4 regions of the Peribacillus sp. P4_D6 genome follow, and region 2 is predicted to be linked to each of the others. Evidence: riboswitches for the same ligand, from Rfam matches in the RefSeq annotation. Region 2 holds a riboswitch; each other region holds the start of a gene.

Evidence for each region. Region 2 has a riboswitch for cyclic di-AMP ahead of AC1DVB_RS02910 (APC family permease). Riboswitches for the same ligand answer to the same signal wherever they lie in the genome.
Region 1: linked by a shared signal. The riboswitch ahead of AC1DVB_RS13780 (cation:dicarboxylate symporter family transporter) and the one ahead of AC1DVB_RS02910 (APC family permease) in region 2 are both predicted to bind cyclic di-AMP.
Region 3: linked by a shared signal. The riboswitch ahead of AC1DVB_RS04980 (TrkH family potassium uptake protein) and the one ahead of AC1DVB_RS02910 (APC family permease) in region 2 are both predicted to bind cyclic di-AMP.
Region 4: linked by a shared signal. The riboswitch ahead of AC1DVB_RS11750 (TrkH family potassium uptake protein) and the one ahead of AC1DVB_RS02910 (APC family permease) in region 2 are both predicted to bind cyclic di-AMP.

What each region holds. Positions count from the first base shown of each region.
Region 1 covers NZ_JBFUIQ010000038.1:24,629-27,816, reverse strand. Annotated here, with positions in the region: gene AC1DVB_RS13785 (efflux RND transporter periplasmic adaptor subunit) at 1-1,130, shown strand, start outside; cyclic di-AMP (ydaO/yuaA leader) riboswitch at 1,330-1,477, shown strand; gene AC1DVB_RS13780 (cation:dicarboxylate symporter family transporter) at 1,649-2,908, shown strand.
Region 2 covers NZ_JBFUIQ010000003.1:116,138-119,325, forward strand. Annotated here, with positions in the region: gene AC1DVB_RS02900 (glycosyltransferase family 2 protein) at 1-882, shown strand, start outside; gene AC1DVB_RS02905 (GtrA family protein) at 842-1,297, shown strand; cyclic di-AMP (ydaO/yuaA leader) riboswitch at 1,649-1,794, shown strand; gene AC1DVB_RS02910 (APC family permease) at 1,933-3,188, shown strand, end outside.
Region 3 covers NZ_JBFUIQ010000008.1:32,482-35,669, reverse strand. Annotated here, with positions in the region: gene AC1DVB_RS04990 (TetR/AcrR family transcriptional regulator) at 1-266, shown strand, start outside; gene AC1DVB_RS04985 (hypothetical protein) at 672-863, opposite strand; cyclic di-AMP (ydaO/yuaA leader) riboswitch at 1,193-1,335, shown strand; gene AC1DVB_RS04980 (TrkH family potassium uptake protein) at 1,486-2,817, shown strand; gene AC1DVB_RS04975 (potassium channel family protein) at 2,841-3,188, shown strand, end outside.
Region 4 covers NZ_JBFUIQ010000029.1:34,768-37,955, forward strand. Annotated here, with positions in the region: gene AC1DVB_RS11745 (hypothetical protein) at 194-379, opposite strand; cyclic di-AMP (ydaO/yuaA leader) riboswitch at 681-829, shown strand; gene AC1DVB_RS11750 (TrkH family potassium uptake protein) at 1,251-2,543, shown strand; gene AC1DVB_RS11755 (potassium channel family protein) at 2,568-3,188, shown strand, end outside.

The DNA of each region.
Region 1 (3,188 bases), on a different contig from region 2:
TAAAAAAAGATACAATTACGGATACTATTCAAACAAATGGGGTAATTAAACCAGTAGAAGAGTATGATATCTATTTTGATGCCAAGAAAAATGATTTTAAGAAATTCCTTGTAAAAGAAGGCGATTCGATTACGGCTGGCTCCTCGTTGTTTGAGTATACGGCGACCGAACTTGATGCGCTTAAAGCGAGTTTGGAAGCGGAGAAAACGGCAGCTGAGGGGGAAAGGGCAGGGATTGAGGAATACATAGGGAAGTTGAGGTCTTATCAGGGGACCTTGACCAGTGAACCTGAAGCTGCAATTGATGAATCGGTGGAAAAAAACTTGAATATTGATATAACGACAAGCTCTTCAGACCTTATTAAAAGTAACATTGAGCAAGAAATGTACAAGCAGGAACTAGAAAAAAACAGGTTGGATGAAAAAGTGAAAATGCTTGACGCTAAATTAAGTTCGATTGAGGAGCAGTCCAGTGCAATTGTGACGACGAGCGAGGCTGATGGTGTCGTTAAAAATATCAATAAAAACCTTGATAATCCCATTATATCCATCGTTTCTACAAATATGGCAATTGAAGGGTATTTCTCCGGAGAGGAAATGAAAAAGGCTGAAGTGGGCATGACTATAAAAGCAAGTTCCTCTGATTCAAAAAAGGCATTGAAAGGGACGATAGGCCGTATCCATTCCTATCCCGCAGAAGAGCCATCATTAAAAAAAGATAACAGATTTCCATTTCAGGCTTTAATCGAACCGGAAGGCGAAGAAACGGAACCTCTGTTGGTGGGATCGAAAGTGAACCTTACTGTAATAACCAATGAGAAAGCCGGTGTACCCTCCATACCGATAGAGGCGGTACAATACCAAAAGCATCCATATATTTACAAGTTGACGAATAAAGGCCATGTGGATAAACATTACATTACAAAAGGTCTTAAGGCTGAAGGGAAGCAGGAAATCATAAAGGGACCGTCTGTAGGTGACGTCATCCTCCTGAAGCCGAATGTGGCAGTGAAGAACCATTCTTATTTTATTACCCCGATTCAATTTGAAAAAGTGAAAGCTGGAACTTATAAAAAATTCACCTCTAGGGAAAAAGTAAGATACCTGTTACTTGGCATTCTGGAAAAATAACCGCTTTTTTCACAAGAGAGGTGATGTCAAATTATTTATTAATTATATCAATATAACTTAAGTGATTAAAAATCGGGAAGCGTAATTATAGATAGAATAGCTATTAATACAGAATATTCAGACATATTTAAAGACCTTTTTCTAGAACGGATGCGAATAAATATTTACAGATTATCATTTTTAGTATAATATTTTATTATAAGTTAACTCGCTTAATCTTATTCCAAGAACGGGGGACCCATTTTTGTGGATTTTATCCGCTAGGGGTGAATTCAGAAATGAAAGGGCTTTTTGTGTTTCCAATCCTAACCCGACAGCTAACCTCGTCAGCGTCTTCAAGGGAACATGTGTGAATATTCACGCCTATAAGAAATCGACACATGAAGTGTCTTTTTTTTCGGCGTAAAGACAGAGTTTTTCAAAAAAGAAAAATTACTTTCTTTTATTAGTATCTTGTTTCCCTTACCGAGACAAAAATGTTTTTGCATCAAAGACTTTATGGAAGGTGAGGAAAGTAAATGAAGAAATTCAAACTAAGTTTAGCTAGCCAAATTTTCATTGGTTTAATTCTAGGGATTATCGTTGGTGCCATTTTTTATGGTAATGAGACGGCCCAAAACTTTTTACAGCCATTCGGAGACATTTTCCTACGAATGATTAAAATGATTGTAGTGCCGATCATCGTTTCAAGCCTTATCGTTGCAGTTGCTGGTGTAGGTGATTTGAAAGCGGTAGGTAAACTAGGTGCTAAATCATTATCATACTTTGTTGTCGTAACTATGATAGCGATTGCTGTTGGTTTAATTTCAGCGAATATCATCCAGCCTGGTGCTGGTGTGAATATGGATAAGCTGGAACAAACTGATATTTCTACGTATGTTGATACAGCAGAAACTAAGCAGCATGAATCGTTCGTGGATACACTCGTTCACATTGTACCATCCAATCCAGTTCAAGCTATGGTACAAGGCGATATGCTAGCGATCATTTTCTTCTCCGTGTTGTTTGGGCTTAGTATTGCAGCCATCGGTGAAAAGGGTAAACCAGTATTCCGCTTCTTCCAAGGTACAGCTGAAGGAATGTTCTACCTAACTAACATGGTCATGAAATTCGCTCCTATCGGTGTATTTGCACTAATCGGTGTGACGATCTCCAAGTTCGGTTTGGAATCTTTAATTCCGCTAGGAAAGTTAGCGCTTTCTGTATACGGAACAATGATTTTCTTTGTAATAGTCATTCTTGGTCTTATTGCGAAATTTGTCGGATTCAATATCTTTACGCTGATTAAACTTCTAAAAGAAGAATTGATTCTTGCTTTCTCTACTGCAAGTTCAGAAGCGGTTCTTCCGAAACTCATGGAAAAAATGGAGAAAGCGGGATGTCCAAAACATATTGCTACATTTGTTATTCCGACTGGATACTCCTTTAACCTTGATGGTTCTACATTATACCAAGCGTTAGCAGCTATCTTCATCGCTCAAATGTACGGAATCGATTTAAGCGCGTATGAGCAAATTACGCTGATGCTAGTGTTAATGATCACGTCCAAGGGAATTGCGGGTGTACCGGGTGTATCTTTCGTAGTTCTTTTAGCGACATTGGGAACTGTCGGTATTCCTATTGAAGGTCTAGCATTTATTGCCGGTATCGACCGTATTCTTGATATGGGACGTACAGTGGTAAACGTTATCGGTAATTCACTTGCGGCAATCGTCATCTCTAAATGGGAAGGTCAATTCAACCCTCCTTCCAAAAAAGAGTTAGAGCAAGTTTCTTAATATAAAAAATCCAGAGTGAAATGTCACTCTGGATTTTTTTATTTATTTTTTTGAATGAAATAGCGCTTTCTTATTTCTCGATGACTGTAAACTCTGCTTCCTTAGAGATACTCAAGCACTTCAAGTTGAATTGTTTTATGGAGGATACTACAATCTTGGCGCGTCTTCCCGGATGTCAAAATACCCCCAAATTCATAAAGCCTTTCATCTTGTTTACCTCAAAACCAAATCATTTCCTCTCGGCCCAGAAGGTCATCTGTTGTGAAATGAAACTACCTTC
Region 2 (3,188 bases):
GTCGATGATGGGAGCAAGGATCAAACTTGGAGGATCATTTACAAAGAAACGATTAATAATGAATATGTTCGCGGGCTAAAGCTTTCCCGGAATGCTGGACATCAAAATGCACTTCTGGCTGGGTTGTTTACAGCCAAGGAAGCCTCAGATTGTGTGATTTCCATTGATGCAGATTTACAGGATGATATTCAAGTCATCCCGGAATTCATTCGAAAATTCAATGAAGGATGTGAAATCGTATATGGTGTCCGCCAGAAAAGGGACCTTGATTCATTCTTTAAACGAACATCTGCAACAGGTTTTTATAAATTAATGAACAAGATGGGGGTTAACCTTGTCTATAATCATGCCGATTTCCGGCTAATGAGCAAAAGGGCGATCATGGAGTTGGAACGCTTTGATGAAACGAATCTTTTTTTACGGGGGATTGTACCGCTCATTGGGTTTAAGACGGACTCTGTTTATTATGACCGTAAAGAAAGATTGGCTGGGGAAACGAAATATCCATTTAAGAAGATGGTTGCTTTTGCACTTGATGGCATTACTTCCTTTTCAGTTACACCGATCCGGCTTGTATTATGGCTAGGATGTCTTTCCTTTTTCATTAGCTTACTCTTTGGGTCTTACTTTTTATGGTTGAAATTTTATGGGCAGACCGAAACTGGCTGGACCTCATTGATCACCTCCATATGGTTGATCGGTGGACTACAGTTGATTGCTGTCGGGTTGATTGGGGAGTATATCGGAAAAATCTATAATGAATCCAAACGCCGGCCTAAATATATTGTTGATCTTGATCTATTTAATCCGCTCGATTTTAAAAAACGGGAGCAATTAGAAAATGAACGGAACAGTATTGAAAAACTATCTAAAACAAACTAACTCCTTTATCCGCTTTTTATTGGTTGGAATAGTCAATACAGCGGTTGGACTTTCCATCATGCTTTTTCTCATGAATGCTCTTGAATTATCTTACTGGATCTCCACCTTTATCGGCAATGGTACGGGAGCTGTAACGAGTTTTCTCTTGAACAGGACTTTTACCTTTAAAAGCGATATAGAATGGCGGCGAGGAGTTGCCCGTTTCTTTTGCGTCATCCTGATTTGTTATTCCGCCGCTTATTCTATAGGACAAGCCATTGCAGAATCACTGGAAGGAACCGTTCATTTATCCATACAACAAAATTTGGCTGTTCTGATAGGAACAATCTTTTATACAGTGCTTAACTATCTTGGCCAGAAATACTTTGTCTTTAAAAAAAGCAATTTGAGGCCAATTCAAGAAGGAAGGAACTAATTAGCGTAGATGAGTGGAATAATGCCCCCGAATGGACGGGAATTAAAAACGGAATCGGAAAGCGAAATTCTGATTTTATGACTATCCAAGCTGGGGCAGATCTGTTTTACTTGATCCATCACGTTACTTCATTTTTCCTTTTGGGGAATCTATCTTTTGTTCATTGTCTTCTTGAATATCTTCCTTTTAGACAGTTACTTTCCTCCTTTCCTACCTTCGATTCATGTGTTTGCATGACTTTTGTTATATAAGTCAAGAATAAAACCTCGCTTATAAATAATAATTCTATTTCTGTGCAAAATTTTCATTTACTTTTCCATTTCACGGGAGTATGATAATCAACAGTTTCATATTTCTAAATCGCTTAAACCTTATGGTGCGGGGGACCCGTTATTGGGATTGTTTTTACAATCCAAGGGGTGAATCCTTTAAAAGGTAGGGCTACTCTTAGGTCCGAATCCGACAGCTAACCTCGTAAGCGTTATATGAGAAGGAAGGTGGAGCTTGTTAGACAAAAAAATTGATGTCTACAGGTCTATTTAGCTATGACTTGTAGGCATTTTTGTGTTTCGTCTCGTTTTTTTGCTACAGCTGGGAAACATAAACTTATAAATTAAACTGGTGGTGAATTCTTGATGTTATCTTCTATAAAGAGGTTCTTGATCGGGAGACCTTTAAAATCAAATGCACTTGGTGAACAAAAGCTTAACAAAACAAAGGCGTTGGCGATATTATCTTCAGATGCATTGTCTTCGGTTGCATATGGGCCGGAGCAAATATTGATTGTCCTGATCACGGTCGGTGCTGCGGCATTCTGGTATTCAATCCCTATCGCGATTGGAGTATTGATCCTGTTAACCGCTTTGATTTTGTCCTACAGACAAATCATTTTCGCTTATCCACATGGCGGGGGAGCCTATGTGGTTTCAAAAAACAATTTAGGTGTCAATCCAGGGTTGATAGCTGGAGGATCCTTATTGGTCGATTATATATTAACTGTCGCGGTAAGTGTTTCCGCTGGTACGGATGCCATCACGTCCGCTTTTCCCGGCCTGCATGATTATAATGTCCTCATAGCCATTATTTTTGTCATCCTACTTACTATCTTGAACCTTAGGGGGGTTACGGAATCGGCATCTGTCTTGGCCTATCCGGTGTACCTATTCGTTTTAGCCTTGTTCATCTTGATTGGGGTTGGAATTTACAAGATTCTGACGGGAGGAGTCTCACCGGAATTGCATGCATCAATCGGGACTCCGGTAGCAGGCATCAGTTTATTTATACTGCTAAGAGCATTTGCATCAGGAAGCTCCGCATTGACAGGAGTCGAAGCGATTTCAAATGCAATCCCGAACTTTAAAGATCCAGCACCGAATAATGCTGCGAAAACATTAATAGCGATGGGTTCCTTACTAGCTGTTTTGTTTTCGGGAATCGTATACTTAGCCTATTATTTAAGCATTGTTCCTAGCGCAGAGGTAACGGTCGTCTCCCAGATTGCTGAAGAGATCTTTGGACGGAATTTCATGTATTTCTTCATTCAAGGTACAACTGCATTGATCTTGATACTTGCGGCAAATACTGGATATTCGGCTTTCCCTTTGCTTGCGGTAAATCTGGCGAAGGATAAATTCATACCAAGGGCGTTTACGATCAGAGGGGACCGTTTAGGGTATTCCAATGGAATTATCATACTTGGACTTGCATCCATCATCTTGATAGTCGCAGTTGAAGGACATACGGAAAATCTCATTCCGCTTTATGCGGTTGGTGTATTCATCCCATTTACGTTATCCCAGACTGGGATGATTGTTAAATGGATTCGCGAAAAGCCAAAAGGCTGGATGATGAAATTAACCATTAATTCAATTGGTGCCATAATTAGCTTTAT
Region 3 (3,188 bases), on a different contig from region 2:
TTCTTGGTGATCAGGGCGACCCTTCTTTTGCGAAAAAAATAAAACGGGTTTTCGGGGAAGTACTGTTGGAGCGTTTGATCAGCCTGCATCCAGCAGCTAAAGAGGAAGCATTCCGCATGTATATGCACGCCTTCCTGACATCGGCGATTTTAGGGGTGATTACTGAGTGGCTGGAGAACTGCGAAGAACAAACGGCGGAAGAAATGGCGAAAATCCATTTTAAAATCTTGAACTTCATCAGCCAATTGCGCACATTCATCCAATGAACGATTTTAGTTGGAGATACCTATTCCGCACAAAAGAATGGAAGGGGATTTCCAGGATACCAATGCATTTTTTAATGTCATCGCTTCTCCACCTTTGACTGTACAATAAAAAACCCCGTCCCCAAGGAACGAGACCAATTTGCGATGCCCCCCATTCATACCCAACAATCCTCGGCTGCTCTCGGTAAGTGGTCATTTCATTTTACTTTTCTCTGCTTCACGTCCACATTAGTAGTTACTAAATTTTAACATCTAAGGTTCAATACTGTAAATAACGCAAAAAAACTCATTAAATATAATGAGTTTAAAAGCAAAACAAGATATGGATTTTTCGCTCACCGTTCCTGGATAAAGCACAGGGATTACAATAATTGAATACCGCTATGAATGTTGGAATCAGTTGATTTACCTTGGGGAAAACAGTTTTAAAAACGGATTCTTTTTCTTATCCGTTATCCTTAATTCATTCATGATGATTTGATCCTCATGATCGGCTATCCATTTCCTTAGTGCATCTTTATCCTGGCATTGTGTTAAATATGTTTGGCCACCCTTGCCTGTAGCATTAATAACATATCTATTGAACGTCTTCTCCATAATTGCCCGCCTTTTTAATAAAATGTATTGAATTTAACTAATAATGTACTGCTTTTTCCTTTATCTTTTACAAAAGAAACATAATATATCTATTACAAATTTCGATTGGCAATAGCATGTTCTGCTTGAAATTATTGAATAAAGTATATCGATGCCGGTTATCATAATTGGATTAATCGAACCTATCATAATGTGCCAACTAATATTTGTCAATACGTTTTTTTAATGTAAATAAAACGTAAATTTTCAGTTTTATTAAAGAAATATTTTTTTACGATTTAGGGGTTTACAACTGCTAAATGATGGGAGTAGAATACGTTTATCAATTTAATGCATTTCGGCCAAAACTCATTATAAATGAGTACGGAGGACCCAATCATTTGGGGTTAATTCTGCCTTGCAGAAGGGATGAGATCAGCTCTTTCGCCATCCTACCCGTCAGCTAACTTCGTCGGCTAAAGCGAAGGAGGTCATAGGACCGCCTATTTCGGGAGCCTTTTTTGCACGCTTTTTGTGGCAATAGAGCTATTCGATGTTTTCGCAGGTCTTTTTATTATGCCTTTAAACAGATTAGAAAGAGATTGTTGATTAAAAGTCATACAGTAGGGATGATCATTTGAGAATGACAAAAAATTTATTGGATCCGCCAAAAATACTTGTACTCGGCTTCGCCATCCTGATACTTATCGGGGCCTATTTATTGACCCTGCCGATTTCCACGGAAAATGGCCATGGTCTTTCTTTTCTGGATGCTTTATTCACCTCGACTTCCGCTACATGTGTAACAGGACTGGTCGTTGTGGATACGGGATCGACCTTCACCACTTTTGGTGAGTTGGTCATCTTAACACTGATTCAGGTAGGCGGATTAGGGTTCATGACATTTGCGACGTTTTTCTTTTTATTATTAGGCAAAAAGATTTCTTTAAAAGGGAGGTTAGTTCTGCAGGAGTCGTTAAATAATCTATCCATGGCGGGTGTAGTCAGATTAGTGAAACGGCTTTTAATTTTCACGGCCATCATTGAAGGCATGGGTGCCCTTATCTTATCGATTCGCTTTTCTTTTGACATGCCAACCGGCAAGGCGATCTATTACGGTGTTTTTCATTCCGTCTCGAATTTCAATAATGCCGGCTTTGATTTAATGGGGGAATTCAGGAGTTTGACCCCATATGTATCGGATCCATTCGTAACCCTTACCGTTGCCTTCCTCATCACGTTTGGCGGGATAGGCTTTATCGTGATGAATGAACTATACGAATATCGGAATACACATCGTTTATCCGTACATACGAAGATCGTTCTGACGACTAGCTTGACCCTTACGATTGCCGGCGCGATTTTAATCTTTTTATTCGAGTACGGCAATGCCAAGACATTGCAGCCTTTATCTTTCATGGGTAAAATGCTGTCGTCTTTATTTCAATCGGTATCACCACGGACGGCAGGCTCCAACACTCTGAATATCCCTGATTTAACTCAGCCTGCATTACTGCTCATCATTTTCTTGATGTTCGTTGGGGCATCACCCGGATCGACTGGCGGCGGGATTAAAACGACAACATTGGCGACGATTGTCGGAACGGTTTGGTCACAGATCAAAGGTAAGGGTGATGTGGTCTTGTTCCGTCACCGCATCGTGAGTGAAACGATCTTTAAAGCATTATCCGTTACGTTCATTGGTGTATTCATGGTTTCCATCATCTCCATTCTGCTGACCATCACTGAAAGCGGAACTGATTTCTTGATGATTTTGTTCGAAGCCACTTCAGCATTCGCCACCGTGGGACTTTCAATGGGTTTGACCCCGGAATTATCACCGGTTGGCCGGATGCTCATCATTTTCACGATGTTTGCAGGCCGTGTTGGCCCTTTGACTTTGGCCTTTGCTATCGCCATGAGGCGCAAGCCAGATCCGTTCCGACGTCCAAAAGGGAAAATCATGATTGGATAATAATGAATGAAGGAGTGTAAAAGATGGGAAAACGACAATACGCCGTAATAGGTTTAGGCAGATTCGGAACCAGTGTGGCCCATAGATTATATACGGCAGGCCAAGAGGTTTTGGGTATTGATGTGAACGAGGAAAGAGTCGAGAATGCGGAACTGAACGTTACCCATGCCGTCATGGCGGATACGACCGAAGAAGAGACATTGAAAGCAATCGGAATCCGTAATTTCGATTGTGTCATCGTAGCCATCGGAAATGACATGCAATCGAGCATTTTAACTACCTTGCTTTTAAAAGAGCTTGGGATCAAAAAGGTCATTGCCAAGGCACTTAATAAAAATCACGGTCAGGTGCTCACAAAAGTCGGTGCCGAC
Region 4 (3,188 bases), on a different contig from region 2:
ATAATATTACTTTTAACAAAGTTCAAAAAGATTAGTTTCAAAGTGTAAAACCTTCTTAAGGTATCCTGCCATAAACAAACATTGGTATTCACGTATGATTGTTTAAAGACTGCGGAGAAATTGTTGTACAGTTCGTGGAAATCAAATTCCCATTCTGTGAAAGACCTTTGATTCAGGTGATGATATTTTGTTTTTAGAAAAACAATTTTAAAAATGGATTCTTTTTTTTATCCGTTATCTTTAACTCATTCATTATTATTTTATCCTCATTGTTTGCTATCCATTTCTTTAGCGCATGTTTATCCTCACATTGAGTTAAGTACGTTTGTCCACCCTTACCGACAGCGTTAATAACAAATCTATAAGATTTTTTCTCCATATTTCCCTGCCCTTTTTTATTTGATTTATTAAAACTCATTAATTAAGAATGTAAAGAAATACGGACCTTTTTTATAAGATAGTAATAATTAAAAACGTTCTTAAAAATTACGCTGAAATTTATCGAACCTATCATAAAGTCTTAACTAGTTTTAGTCAATATGATTTTAATAAGTTCACAAAACCTTAACAATAGTATGACTCGCTAAAAAATAAATTTTTAAAAAGCAAATAACTTCAGGTAATTTTTAGTGACATTGGGTTTACAACTAATACCTGAAGGAGTAAGATACTTTTCATAAACAATAAATCGGCCTAATTTCAAGTAATTGAATACGGAGGACCCAGTCATTTGGGGTTAATTCTGCTTTGATTTGCAGAAGGGATGAGAAAAAAGCTCTTTCGCCATCCTACCCGTCAGCTAACTTCGTCGGCTAAAGCGAAGGAGGTCATAAGACCACCTAAATTCAGTGGGCTTTTTTTGTGCTTTTTTGTGACAAAATAGCAACCTGATGTATACGTAGGTCTTTTTATTATGCGTATAAATATAAATCAATTTATGTAACCACGCGTGTTTCTACTACCAAGGAAAGGGGTAATACCGACTTGTTGTATACATAGGAAAAGTGTCTGCTTTTGTTTACAAGAGGTTAAGTAATGTTCTATTGAGTTATCTACAAGGTGAATGTGAATGAAACAAAGGTGAAATACTAACCAAATGTCAAAGAGTCTCTAGTAGTTTGTATTAGGGCATTTAAATGTAAATATGTTTGTTGTATTTCTTCGTACTTATAATAATTTATTTATAGTTAGGATGATGATTAATTTTGAAAAAAGTAAAAGAATTTTTAGATCCTCCAAAAATTCTTGTAATGGGCTTTGCCGCTTTGATACTTATTGGTTCATATTTGTTAACTCTCCCTATCTCCACTGAAGATGGGAATGGTCTTTCTTTTCTAAATGCTTTATTTACCTCTACCTCCGCTACATGTGTGACAGGGCTTGTCGTAGTTGATACGGAAACGACATTTACCAAGTTTGGAGAGTTAGTAATTTTATCACTCATTCAAGTGGGTGGCCTAGGCTTTATGACATTTGCAACATTTTTCTTCTTCTTATTAGGCAAAAGAATCTCATTAAAAAGCAGATTGTTGTTGCAAGAATCCTTAAATAACTTATCTATGGCAGGTGTAGTTAGGTTAGTAAAAAGGATTTTGATTTTCACTGCAGTCATTGAAATCCTAGGTTCCTTTATATTATCTATTCGTTTTTCTTTCGATATGCCAATTGGTAAAGCAATCTATTATGGCGTTTTTCATTCGATATCTAATTTCAATAATGCGGGTTTTGACTTGATGGGAGAGTTTAGGAGTMTGACACCATATGCAGCAGATCCTATCGTAACCCTTACTGTGGCTGCCCTAATAACATTAGGCGGAATTGGCTTTATCGTTATGAATGAACTATACGAATACCATGATACCCATCGCTTATCCGTTCATACAAAAATTGTATTGATAACTAGCTTAATCCTTACAATAGGAGGGGCCATTTTAATATTTATATTTGAATATGGAAATGACAAAACGTTACAGCCTTTATCCTACGCTGGAAAAGTATTGTCTTCATTGTTTCAATCTGTTACTCCGAGAACAGCAGGATCTAATACATTAAACATTCCGGACTTAACACAACCTACTTTGTTGCTTATCATCTTCTTAATGTTTGTTGGTGCTTCTCCTGGGTCGACTGGTGGCGGGATTAAAACCACTACATTAGCCACCCTAATAGGAACTGTTTGGTCTCAGATTAAAGGGAAAGAAGATGTAGTTTTATTTCGTCGCCGCATTGTTATTGAAACAATATTTAAAGCATTAACAGTTACTGTAATTGGGTTATCTTTAATATTAACGATTACCATGTTATTGACCATCACAGAAAGTGGAAGAGATTTCTTAATGATATTATTTGAAGCTACTTCGGCATTTGCTACCGTTGGCCTTTCAATGGGTTTAACCCCAGAATTATCTCCTATCGGCCGAATACTCATTATTTTCACAATGTTTGCAGGTAGATTGGGGCCTTTGACTATTGCTTTCGCTATTGCCATGAGGCGCAAACCAGATCCATTAAGGAATCCAAAAGGCAAAATCATGATTGGTTAATAATAAATGAAGGGGTGTAAATGAATGTCTAAACGACAATATGCTGTTATCGGTTTAGGAAGATTCGGAACGAGCGTAGCTCTTAGGTTACATACAGCAGGACAAGAGGTCTTGGGAATTGATATAAATGAGGAAAGAGTTGAGGATGCGGAATTGAGCGTTACCCATGCAGTCATAGCGGATACCACTGAAGAAGAGACATTGAAATCTATCGGAATCCGGAATTTCGATTGTGTCATCGTAGCCATCGGAAATGATATGCAATCAAGCATTTTAACTACATTGCTCTTAAAGGAATTAGGGATAAAAAAGGTTATTGCAAAAGCTCTTAATAAAAACCACGGACAAGTGTTAAATAAAGTAGGCGCTGATTGGGTTATCTATCCGGAAAGAGATATGGGTGAACGGGTGGCAAATCAACTCCTATCCCCTAAAATGCTGAATTATATAGAGCTCTCTAAAGAATACAATATAGAGGAAATCATGATCCCTTTGAGCATGACAGAAAAAAGTCTTAGGGAGCTTGATTTACGTGCAAAATATAATATTAGTGTTATTGCCATCGTTAGTAATGGTGAGATTATTATCTCTCCATCTCCTGATTATGTTATCCACGAAGGAGATATGCTACTGATGATTGGAAAT